2 linked regions of the Methylicorpusculum oleiharenae genome follow. The protein of the gene in region 1 interacts with the protein of each later gene in a pairwise test. Links are inferred from orthologs where the notes say so. Each region holds a gene or a part of one and is shown on either strand. Other genes may lie near its edges.

What was found.
Region 2: the proteins of mrdA (region 1) and GO003_RS01230 interact in binary tests that used the Escherichia coli proteins (3 or more experiments, as listed by UniProt). The link is inferred for Methylicorpusculum oleiharenae from one-to-one orthologs.

The regions. Positions count from the first base shown.
Region 1 is NZ_WUTY02000001.1:687,710-696,251, reverse strand. The notes cover bases 2,810-5,802. They hold mrdA (penicillin-binding protein 2), read right to left. Parts: upstream 5,234-5,802; coding sequence 3,386-5,233; downstream 2,810-3,385. Other genes in these bases: mreC (rod shape-determining protein MreC), read right to left, coding at 5,714-5,802; mreD (rod shape-determining protein MreD), read right to left, coding at 5,239-5,721; rodA (rod shape-determining protein RodA), read right to left, coding at 2,810-3,396. Outside these bases: GO003_RS03265 (D-alanyl-D-alanine carboxypeptidase family protein), read right to left, coding at 1-613; mltB (lytic murein transglycosylase B), read right to left, coding at 1,142-2,263; more of rodA, read right to left, coding at 2,266-2,809; more of mreC, read right to left, coding at 5,803-6,628; GO003_RS03235 (rod shape-determining protein), read right to left, coding at 6,801-7,844; Asp-tRNA(Asn)/Glu-tRNA(Gln) amidotransferase subunit GatC, read left to right, coding at 7,954-8,241; Asp-tRNA(Asn)/Glu-tRNA(Gln) amidotransferase subunit GatA, read left to right, coding at 8,416-8,542. UniProt on the Escherichia coli protein: Catalyzes cross-linking of the peptidoglycan cell wall. Responsible for the determination of the rod shape of the cell. Is probably required for lateral peptidoglycan synthesis and maintenance of the correct diameter during lateral and centripetal growth.
Region 2 is NZ_WUTY02000001.1:252,457-255,658, forward strand. Bases 178-3,202 are described here. They hold GO003_RS01230 (penicillin-binding protein 1A), read left to right. Parts: upstream 178-513; coding sequence 514-2,892; downstream 2,893-3,202. Other genes in these bases: GO003_RS01225 (pilus assembly protein PilM), read right to left, coding at 178-260; rpmE (50S ribosomal protein L31), read right to left, coding at 3,071-3,202. Also shown: more of GO003_RS01225, read right to left, coding at 1-177. UniProt on the Escherichia coli protein: Cell wall formation. Synthesis of cross-linked peptidoglycan from the lipid intermediates.

The DNA of each region.
Region 1 (8,542 bases):
AATATTCAGGATAATCTTTGATAAGAGTACGGGTCAAAATTCCCAGATCACGGGCGCTGGTATAGTGCTCCGGGTTAGGTAGTCCCATACTGTTGGTAAAATGAGTGTTGGTCATGCCGAGTCTTGCTGCTTGCTGGTTCATCATTTCCGCAAAGGTGGACTCATCTCCGGCGATATGTTCCGCCAGCGCCACGCTGGCATCATTACCGGATTGAATGATCACACCATGCAGTAGCTCACTGACCGTGACTTGTTTATTGACTTCAATAAACATGCGTGAACCGGGCGTACGCCAGGCATTAGGGCTGACATTAACATTTTCATCCAGCTGCAGATGGCCCTTAGTTAGCTCATTGAACGCAACATAGACCGCCATGATTTTGGTCAGACTCGCTGGGGGCAGTCTGCTGTCGGCGTTATTCTCGGCCAGAACACGTCCGCTGTTGGCATCAAGGAGAATATGCGCAGTTGCGGCAATTGCCGGTGGAGGCGGAATCAGGATTTTATCTTCACCTTGCCCTTCGGCGGCGGCTAATGTCAGAGGCGGAAAGGCCATCATGAAGGCGACAACGATAAATAAATACAGGGCTCGGTCTATCTGTAAAAGTGTCATCTTTTTAAAAACTTAAGCTATTGGAAAGGTTGCGTTATTGTACCAGTGATTGGCCTGAAATGACGGGTCAAGTTTCATTTCAGCCATTCCCGGTTTGATGTTAAAAAAGGGAGAGTCGTTAGCTTTGCGGGGATGTCGGCAGCAGGGATGCTGTCGTCAAGCCCCCATGGATGGGTTTACGGCGTTCCCTGCAATGCTTACGACTCCCCTCAAAACTTCATAAAAGTTCAAACTGGGAATTCCTGTTTATTGGGTCTAGCTGATGCGGCGTTTTACACGCTCAATAGTCTCTAAATAATCAAAGTATACCCATCGCAGATTGAAATTCGGCACCGGGGCGCCCGTCAATGGACGCCGTAAATACATCCATGTAGGCTCTATGCCAGCATCCATACTGGCAAAGCCTTTGCCGAACAACCCGTTGCCTCCTTAGGCACTGCCGAAATTTGAAGAGCGAAAGGTTTATTTTATTTCAGTCAAGGGTTAAGGTTTGTGATGATATAAATTCACGAACCTCAACCCTGTCATTTATCTGAGCGGTTTGGCTCGGGTCACCTGTTGGCGATTGGTCAGTGCCTGACTCAGCTGAAAGACGGCCATGGCATAAAGCGGACTGTGATTGTAGCGGGTAATGACAAAGAAATTGTCAAGGCCCAGCCATAAATCGTCGCCATGCGTTTGCTCAAACGCCAGGAGCTTGACCGGAAGACTGGCAGGTAAACTGGCTAGTGGCTGAACTTGATATGCTTTAAGTTTGCCAACTGTGGTATCAGTTTTAAGTGCGCTGTTTAACAAGGTTCTGTGTTTTTGACCATTAGCCGTTGCCTGATAAGCAATAGCCTGGCCTTCTTTCCATTTGTGTTTGGCAAAATAATTAGCGACGCTGGCAATGGCATCAGCCGGGTTATTCCATATATCCCGCCTGCGGTCATTTTCAAAGTCGGCTGCAAAAGACCGGTAACTGCTGGGCATGAACTGGGGTAAACCCATCGCACCGGCGTAAGAGCCAACGGGCTTTAGCGGATCTATGTTTTCTTCGCGGCACAGCAGTAAAAACTGTTCCAGCTCGCCGGTAAAAAAGGGGCTGCGCTTTGGGTAGTGAAAAGCTAGGGTTGATAACGCATCAATAACTCGGTAGCTGCCTTTGTTGCTGCCGTATTGGGTTTCGACACCGATAATGGCAACAATGATTTCTGCCGGCACTCCGGTTTGTTGTTCAACTCTTCTCAGTGTCTCGCTATTTGCCTGCCAAAACTTCAGACCGCCGTCAATGCGTGCTTCGGTCATAAAAATCTTGCGGTATTTGTGCCAAGGCATCGCTTCAGCGGGCTTGTTCATGGCATCGATAATCTTGGATTGCATGGACACGGAGTTAAACAATTGATTTAAAGCCGGTTCATCGAAGTGATGTTTCGTTACCATTTTTTTGATAAAGGCGTTGACTTGCTCCGGATTTCCAAGAGGAGTAACAGTGGCCTGTTCGAGCTGGCCTGCCTGAGGTTTGATTGCGGTGGTTTTTTGTTCAACCGGTGCGGATTCCTGACTAGGCGATGCTGCCGCTGTTTTTGTCCGGTCAGGGAGTGTTGAACAACTGCATAGAATTAAACCGGTAATACCTGTCAGTAAGGATACTTTTATTTTATTTATCATGATCAAGAGGCTAAAAATTTTTTATGAGTGTGAATGGACATGAGAATACCAAATCCCGCCAGTAGTGTAATCATCGAAGTGCCGCCGTAACTGACGAGCGGGAGAGGGACCCCGACTACGGGCAATATGCCAATTACCATGCCCATGTTAACAAAAACATAGACAAAAAAGGTAAATGACAAACTGCCCGCTAACAGCCGGCAATAGGTGTCTTGGGCTTGCAATGCGATATAAAGACAGCGGCAGATAATCGCAAGGTAGATCAGCAGCAAAACGATACAGCCTATTAAACCGAATTCTTCAGCAAACACGGCAAAAATAAAATCGGTGGAGCTTTCGGGCAGAAAATCAAGCTGGGATTGAGTGCTTCCCTGCCAGCCTTTGCCATAGAGACCGCCGGAACCGATTGCAATTTTTGACTGGATGATATGGTAGCCCCTGCCCATGGGATCCGCTTCAGGGTTTAGAAACGTCAAAACACGATCCCTCTGGTAATCCCGCATGAAATGCCATATTACCGGTGTTAACGAGGCCAGTACTATGCTCACCGAGATGATGAACTTCCAGGATAGACCGGCAAAATAAATGACGGCAGCGCCGGAACTGGCGACCAGAATAGACGTGCCCAGATCGGGTTGTTTGGCTATGAGCAATGTTGGAATAAGAATATACAAACCGGCTATGCCCAGTTGTTTCCATCTGGGCGGTAGCGCAGTTTCGGAAAGATACCAGGCGATCATCATGGGTGTTGTGATTTTTAACATTTCCGATGGCTGAAACCGGAAAAAACCCAAATCCAGCCAGCGTTGTGCACCTTTGCCTATCTCGCCCATAATCAGAACGGCGATCAGAAGGGCTACACCCATACCGTAGAGTAAGAGCGAATGGCGTTTAAATTGATAAGGGTTGATGTGAGCCAGAACCGTCATCAGAACAAATGCCGCGCCGATGCGGGCACCTTGGCGGACGAGAACCTGAATGTCCTGTCCGCTGGCGCTATAAAGCACCAGAAAGCTCAGACCGGTGACCATCAAAAGTCCGGCAAGTAATGGCACGTCAATATGAAGCTTTCTAAGAATATCGCCTATTAGAGAAGGCGGGTCCAGCTGTTCGCTGCGTAGTTCAGTTTTCATTGGCTTTGTCCTTCAAATACTGACGAATCACTTGTCCTGCAATGGGGGCCGCAACGGTGCCCCCATGACCGCCATTTTCGACAACAACGGCGACAGCAATCTGCGGGTCGTGTGCCGGTGCAAACGATATAAACAAGGCGTGGTCGCGTAGTTTAAAGTCGATTTGATTTTCATTGTATTTGGCGTCCTGTTTAACGGTAAAAACCTGAGCGGTCCCGGTTTTTCCGGCAATTTGATAATCTATGCCTCGGCTAATAACTTTGGCTGTGCCTCGGGCTCCATGCACAACACTGATCATGGCTGATGTTACCGTGTCAACATTTTGCGGTTTGAGCGGGAGCATTTTTGGCTTAGGAGCGGTCGGCAGCGAAGTAATACCGTTTGTCACCAAATGTTCAACTAAATGAGGATTGACGACATTGCCTTTGTTGGCAAGCGTTGCCGTTCCTCTGGCCAGCTGCAACGGTGTAAATTGTGTGTAGCCTTGTCCTATTCCGGTGATGACCGTTTCGCCGGGGTACCAGGATTGATTCCGAGCTTTGCGTTTCCATTTTTTGGAAGGGAGCAGGCCGGGTTTTTCACCGACCAGATCGATGCCGGACAATTCACCAAAACCAAATTCAGTCAGAAACGAATGAATCTTGTCTATGCTCAGGGCCAACGCAAGTTCATAAAAATAAACGTCGCAGGATTGAACAATTGCGGCGTTCATATCTATCGTGCCATGCCCGCCTTTTTTCCAGTCTCGGTATTTATGCTTGACATTCGGTAATTGAAAGTAGCCAGGGCAGAACTTTCTTTGTGTCGGTGTGATAGCCTGGTATTCCAGGCCGGCCAGTGCCATAAAAGGCTTAATGGTTGATCCTGGAGGATATTGTCCTCGCAGTGCCCGGTTGAACATGGGCCTTGCATCTGAGGTTTGCAGTTCGTTATAGCTGTTGCTGTCAATGCCGTAGACAAAGGGGTTGGGATCGAATCCGGGACGGCTGGCAAAGACAAGAACACCGCCGGTTTTAATTTCGATCGCAACCACTGCGCCGTTGTAGATATCCAGTGCATCATAAGCCGTTTTTTGTAAATCAATATCCAGGCTTAAGTACAGATTGGACCCGGCTATCGGATCGATTGTGTTGATCGTGCTGATAGGCCGGGATTGGGCGTTGGTTTCTATTTCTGCATAGCCTGATTTGCCATGCAAGGCTGTTTCGTAGGCCAGTTCAATACCTGCTTTACCGATATGGTGACTGCCACGGTATTCCGATGCGGGTAAGTTTTTCAGTTCTTCTTCGTTAATTCGGCCGACATAACCAATTACATGAGATGTCAAGACATCGTAAGGGTAGTTTCTGACCAGCCGCGCTTGAATATCAACGCCGGGAAAATAAGGTCTGACAGTTGCAAATCGGGCTATTTCCTCTTCGGACATGCGCAGCAATAAAGGGATGCTGGTGAAGCGCTTTTCACGTTTTCTGAGTTTCTGGTAAAGCTCAATCTTTTCATCCGGAATTTCAAGCAGCTTTTGAAGGCGGGCAAGCGTGTCATCCATGTCTTTAATTTGTTCGGGAATCAATTCCAGACTGAATGTAGGTGTGTTCTCGGCAAGCACTCTTCCTTTTCTATCGAAAATAATGCCGCGAGTGGGGGGGAGCGGCGCTATCTTGATGTGGTTGTTATTAGCCAGTGTCGAGTAATGATCGTGACCGATGATTTGCAGATAGATTAATCTGACAATGAGTCCTGTACTTAACAAGCCGATAAAAATTAGCGCAATTGCCGCCCGGCGGACAAAAATGCGATTTTCTTCATGGGTGTTTTTTATGGTGTGCGATCTCGACATGGCGCTTATCGGGAGCGATTATGGAGTCTAACTACCCGAAGAAAGGAGTAAACCAATGGCCAGCAAACGGTTCCTGTTAACACTGGCAGCCAGAATGATGCCTGAAATCTGAGCGGTGCATGCAGATTTTCCAGCCAAAATGTCAGAAATTGTGAACAGAACAGGCATAGCATAATAAACAAACCTTGCTGCGGCAGAGGGTATTGACGCAACCGTTTGTGCAGTTTAAGGCTGAAAAAAGCAGCCAGGGAATAAGTCAGTGCATGTAATCCCAGCATTCGCCCTGTCAATATATCGGTGAGGATGCCAACCGTCAGTCCTGTAAAAATGCCGCGCCGTTCAGGCGAGGCTAAAGACCAATAAATGACGGTCAGTAATATCCAGTCAGGATTATAGGCCGTTAAGGGTTCCTGCCACGGCGCAATTCTAAGGCACATGGCGAGAATAATGGAGAGGACGAGCCTGAGCAGGCTGGATGGGTTATTCATGGTTCGACTCGATACTTATTTCGGGCGTTTCCTGGCTGAATAAGGGCACAGGTTCTCTGTTGCTCCATACAATCAGTAATTCACGGCTTTTGTTGAGTTGCGCCTTAGGGGTTGCAAAAATTTCTGCAAAAGGTTTATTGGGTTGATAATTGATTTCGTCAACTACAGCTACCGGATAGCCTTGAGGAAAAGCTCCGCCCAATCCTGACGTTATCAGTAAGTCGCCTTTTTTGATATCCGAATTGTTGGGTAAAAAAGGCAGTTTGATGCGGTTGATCTGACCGCTGCCCACAGCAATGGTTCGCAGGCCGTTCCGGTTGACTTGAACCGGTATGGCATGGCTAGGATCAGTGATAAGCATGACTTCAGAGCTAAAGGGTAAAGCCCGTATGATTTGTCCGACAACACCATAGGCATCAAGCACCGGTTGTTCCGGATGGACACCGAAGCGTGAGCCTTTATTAACCAGCACCACATGTTCGTAGGGTGCCAGATTGACCGAGAGCAGTTCGGCTACCAATACCTGTTCACCCAACTTGAAAGATTTTTCGAGTAAAGCGCGCAAACGGATATTTTCACGTTCCAGTGCGGCAAATTTCAATAGCTGAGTTTTATAAATCAACTCGTCCTGTTTGAGCTTTTCGTTCTCTTCTTTTAACTTGTGCATGTTCATCACGGTTTCAACTGTCGAAGAAACCAGATGGATAGGCGCGTCTACCAAATTGTGGATAGGGTACACTAGGACTGACAGAGCGGCACGAGCGCTCTCAAGCCGCGTTCCTCTGTGCTCTGTAATCAAGAGCGTCAAGGATAACAATACCGCGACCAGCAGGCGTGTGTTAAGCGATGGGCCGGTGGCAAATAGTGGGTTGATAGCGAAATGCCTCTGGGAGCAAAAACAGGACAACAAGCAAGACCTAGGTCCGCTTCAATTATTTTATAGAAAAACGTATAACAGAATTTTTATTTCAAAATCCGGCAACTAGATTTTTTCCGCTCTGCTATCTTCCGGAGCGAGGATAAAAGTAAGCCGGATTTTGATCAGTAACGCTGCTTTTATTTGATTGCCGGGATGCCGGTTATTCCAAAGAAAATGCCGACGCGCCTTTTTTATCGAGCATTTCCAGGACCATGCCGCCGCCCCTGGCCACGCAAGTTAGCGGATCGTCTGCGATATAGACCGGTAACCCTGTTTCTTCAGCAATCAATCTATCAATGTCTTTAAGTAAAGCGCCGCCGCCAGTGAGGACGATGCCGCGATTCGCGACATCCGCACCCAATTCAGGAGGGGTTTGTTCCAGCGCAACTTTGACCGATCCAACGATGCCCGCCAACGGATCTTGTAATGCCTCTAAAATTTCATTGCTGTTTAGTGAGAAACTTCTGGGTACGCCTTCTGCCAGGTTACGGCCTTTGACTTCGATTTCTTTCACTTCGCTGCCGGGGTAGGCTGCGCCGATTTCGTGCTTGATTCTTTCAGCTGTCGCTTCACCAATCAAGGTGCCGTAATTACGGCGAACATAATTTATGATGGCTTCATCGAACCGGTCTCCGCCAATCCGTACCGATGCCGAGTAAACAATGCCGTTCAATGAAATAACAGCCACTTCGGACGTGCCGCCACCAATGTCCAAGACCATGGAGCCTTGTGCTTCGTCTACCGGTAATCCTGCGCCCACTGCTGCCGACATCGGCTCTTCAATCAAATACACTTCGCGGGCTCCTGCCATAGAGGCTGACTCGCGAATGGCCCTACGTTCCACTTGAGTTGATCCGCAAGGTACACAGATCAAAATACGAGGGCTGGGTCTTAATAATTTGTTTTCATGCACTTTTTCTATGAAATAGCGCAGCATGCGTTCGGTCACGGCAAAGTCGGCAATGACGCCGTCTTTTAAAGGACGAATTGCGGTAATGTTGCCCGGTGTCCGGCCCAGCATCATTTTCGCTTCAGTACCTACGGCTGCAATGGTTTTATGGCCGCGAATCTTGTCTTCCTTGATAGCGACTACGGAGGGTTCGTTCAATACGATTCCTTTACCAGGGACGTATATCAATGTGTTTGCGGTGCCTAAATCAATCGATAGATCATTTGAGAACAGACCGCGAATTCTTTTGAACATCTTAACCGGTTTCCTTAGCGAGTAAATTGCATTACTTTATCAATCATGCGGGTATTTGAGCAAGATATAAAGTATCATATTGCTATTAAATGTTAATGGAGTAAGTAAAGTGTCGTTAACGGCTGATGATGTAAAAAAAATCGCGCATTTGGCGCGTTTGGGGATTAACCCTCAAGATGAAGGCAACTATGCCCAGGATCTATCCGGTATTCTGGATTTGATGGTGCAAATGGGTACGCTTGATACCTGTGAAGTACTCCCCATGGCGCACCCAATGGATCAATCACAACGTTTGCGACCTGATAAAGTGACCGAACAAAATCAACGGGAAAAGTTTCAGGCCATTGCGCCTCAGGTTGAGGAAGGTCTTTACCTGGTTCCCAAAGTCATTGAATAAGAGGATTAAAAGTGTTGTCCGAAGTAGTGCAGACGGGACTCTTTATATCCATTTCAAATACAATCTAACTTGCATTCAACGCGTAAGCTGTCTCTATCCTTATAGAAAGGATAATGAAACCTTTACGCTGAACAGTTACAAAATCAATCAAAAATAACCGAGATTATATTGACCATGCATAATAAAACCATCGCCGAACTGGCTAGAGGGTTACGCAGCGGCGAATTTTCGAGTGTCGAACTGACCCGGATTTTTCTTGACAGAATTACCCAACACCAAAATCTCAATGCGTTTGTCACGG
Region 2 (3,202 bases), 440 kb from region 1 along the record:
ATCACAGCAGAGCCTGCAACCGCTACGCAGGCATGTTTCAATTTTGTCCCTGATATTTTAACCGCCTGGCGAATGGCGTCAGAGATAACATCGACATTCGCAATATTTTTATCCACAACGGCATCCTGAGGCAAGGGAGCAACCGCGTAACTCTCTACTTTATAACGCACCCCGGTCAAACTTAATTCCAATAATTTGACTGCTGCCGTGCTGATGTCCAAGCCTAAAACAGGCACTTGTTTTCTGCTAAACCAGCTCATAACCGAACCCATGCAAAACTAAATTGTAAGTGAGATTGTTAAAAGACACCGTATTGCCTTCTTTATTGAGTAGATCGCAGAAATAAATAATGCCCAAAGTATAGTAGCCTTTTAAAATTCATCATAAAAAAACTAATAAATTTCAGTTAAATGTTGCTCTTAAGTAGAATCAAGTTTATTTTGAGCAACATGTTTTTGTTCCGGTTAGTTTTTAAGGAATAAAAATCCAAACCGCGAACAACCTGGACTTTTTGTGGCAAAAAAATTGCTGTTTAAACTACTGAAATGGCTGGCTTTTTCCTTGGCACTGCTTGCTGTAACGGGCATGATTGGCAGTTATTTGTTTTATAAAAAAATTCTGGAGGAACTTCCTGATGTCAACCAGTTAAAAGAAGTTCATTACCAGATACCTTTACAGATATTCAGCAAGGACGGTGCCCTAATTGCAGAATTCGGGGAAAAGAAACGGACCCCCGTTACAATCGACAAGGTTCCCAAAAACCTCATCCATGCTTTCATATCGGCTGAAGACGACAGTTTCGAAACACACCCCGGCGTCGATTATAAAGGCATTATCCGCGCAGCCATACAACTCGCACTTACCGGCAAGAAATCTCAAGGCGGAAGCACCATTACAATGCAAGTTACCCGCAATTTCCTGCTCACCAGCGAAAAAACCTTTACCCGTAAAATCAAGGAAATCATCCTGGCATTACAAATTGAGCAAACGTTCAGCAAAGACAAGATTCTTGAACTTTACCTCAACAAAATATATCTCGGTCACCGCTCTTATGGCGTAGTTGCTGCTGCTCAGACTTACTTTGGAAAATCACTGGATGATTTAACCATAGCCGAGAGCGCAATAATTGCAGGTCTTCCTAAAGCGCCTTCTTTATTTAATCCCTTTACTAACGAGGCCAGGGCGCTTGAACGGCGAAATTACGTATTACGCCGCATGCATGAACTAAACCATATCAATGCAGAGGAATTTGAAACCGCGTTAAAACAACCGAACACAGCCAAACCTCAAAAAAGCAACATCACGTTACCCGCCCCTTTTGTCGCTGAAATGGTGCGCAAAAAAATTGTCGAACAATACGGTGAAGAAGCCTACAACTCGGGCATGCGGGTTTACACCACCATAACCCAGCCGCTACAAACAACTGCCAATCGCGCTTTAAGAAATACCCTGCATGCCTATGATGAAAGGCATGGGTACCGATACGCTGCCCACACGGCGCTCAATAAAAAGAAACACCTCTTTACTGAACTTCCAGCCATCGGTGACTGTTTACCCGCGATAGTGACTCAATTAGGCGTTGACGCCGCTATTGCTCAATTACAAAACGGTACAGCGATCGTCATTTCCTGGGAAAACATGAAATGGGCCAAAAGATATATTTCCCGGGACGCACGAGGTGCGGAGCCTGAATATGTCAGTCAGGTTTTGAAAAATGGCGATGTTATTTATGTTCGGCAACTTGAGGACCAATCCTGGCGCCTGGCCCAAGTCCCTGAAGCCGAAGGCGCTTTTGTTGCCTTAAATCCCTATAACGGCGCAGTGCTGGCACTTGCTGGCGGTTATGATTTTTATAACAATAAATTTAACCGTGCCGTACAGTCTATCCGTCAACCCGGTTCAGGATTTAAACCGGTTATTTATACCGCAGCCCTGGAAAATGGTTATACCGCTGCCACCCTGGTCAATGATGCGCCTATCGTTATCGCGGACCCCAGCCAGGCAAATGGCTGGCGGCCTGAAAACTATAATAGAAAATTTCGCGGCCCTACTCCTTTAAGAACCGCTCTGAAGAAATCCATCAACATGATTTCCGTGCGTATTCTTCAGCAGATAGGCGTCAATAAGGCCATTGAAACAGCATTAAGATTCGGCTTTACTGAAAACCAGCTACCAAAAACAATGAGTCTGGCTTTAGGAGCCGGCAAAGCGACCCCCATGCAGATGGCCAGACTTTATGCTGTTTTCGCTAATGGTGGATTTCTAATTGAGCCCTTTTTTATTGAACGCATCGAATCAAGTGAAGGCGAACTTTTGTTCCAGACCAGACCGTTGCATTCCTGTAGTACTTGCGCTGCAGATGCTCCCTTTCTGGAACCCGGGACCGCGCCCAGATCAATTTCACCGCAAATTAATTTCATTATGAATTCAATGTTACGTGATGTGGTTCAAAGCGGGACCGCGACGCGCGCGAAAGTTTTGGGTCGCCAGGATCTGGCAGGAAAAACCGGTACAACAAACGATCAGAGAGATGCCTGGTTTAATGGCTATACCCATACCGTATCGGCTACCGCATGGATTGGCTTTGATAACACAAGCCCACTGGGCTCAAAGGAAACGGGCGGCGCAGCAGCACTGCCTATGTGGATTGATTTTATGCGTTACGCGCTGGAAGGAATTCCGGAAACAACATTGACACCACCCGATGGAATTATCAAACGATTTATAGGTGCAAACTATGCGTCATTAACGCCTGAGACTGCGCCACCAGGAACATGGGAGTATTTTGATACAACGCGCCCGGATACGATTCCAAACGAGATATCTCCTAAAACATCAACACCAACGTCTAACTCAAATGAGGATAAAAGCTCGGTAGAGACCTTATTTTAAGAAAACTTGTACTATTGATTTTTGCAATTACCGGTTCCGGGCTATCTGATCTGATGACAACATCGAAGCTTGATGCTTCTTTAAGGCTATTATCACCCACTACCCGAAACCAGTTAATTTCATGCATGGCCTATCCTTAGGCATCGAACAGCATATACTCCCTGCAACAGAGAAGTACTTATTTACCGTATTTTTTGCGGAATTTATCTACACGTCCAGCGGTATCTAAAACTCTTTGTTTACCGGTATAAAAGGGATGGCAGGCGGAACATACTTCTATATGAAGATCGCGACCGATAACTGAAGCGGT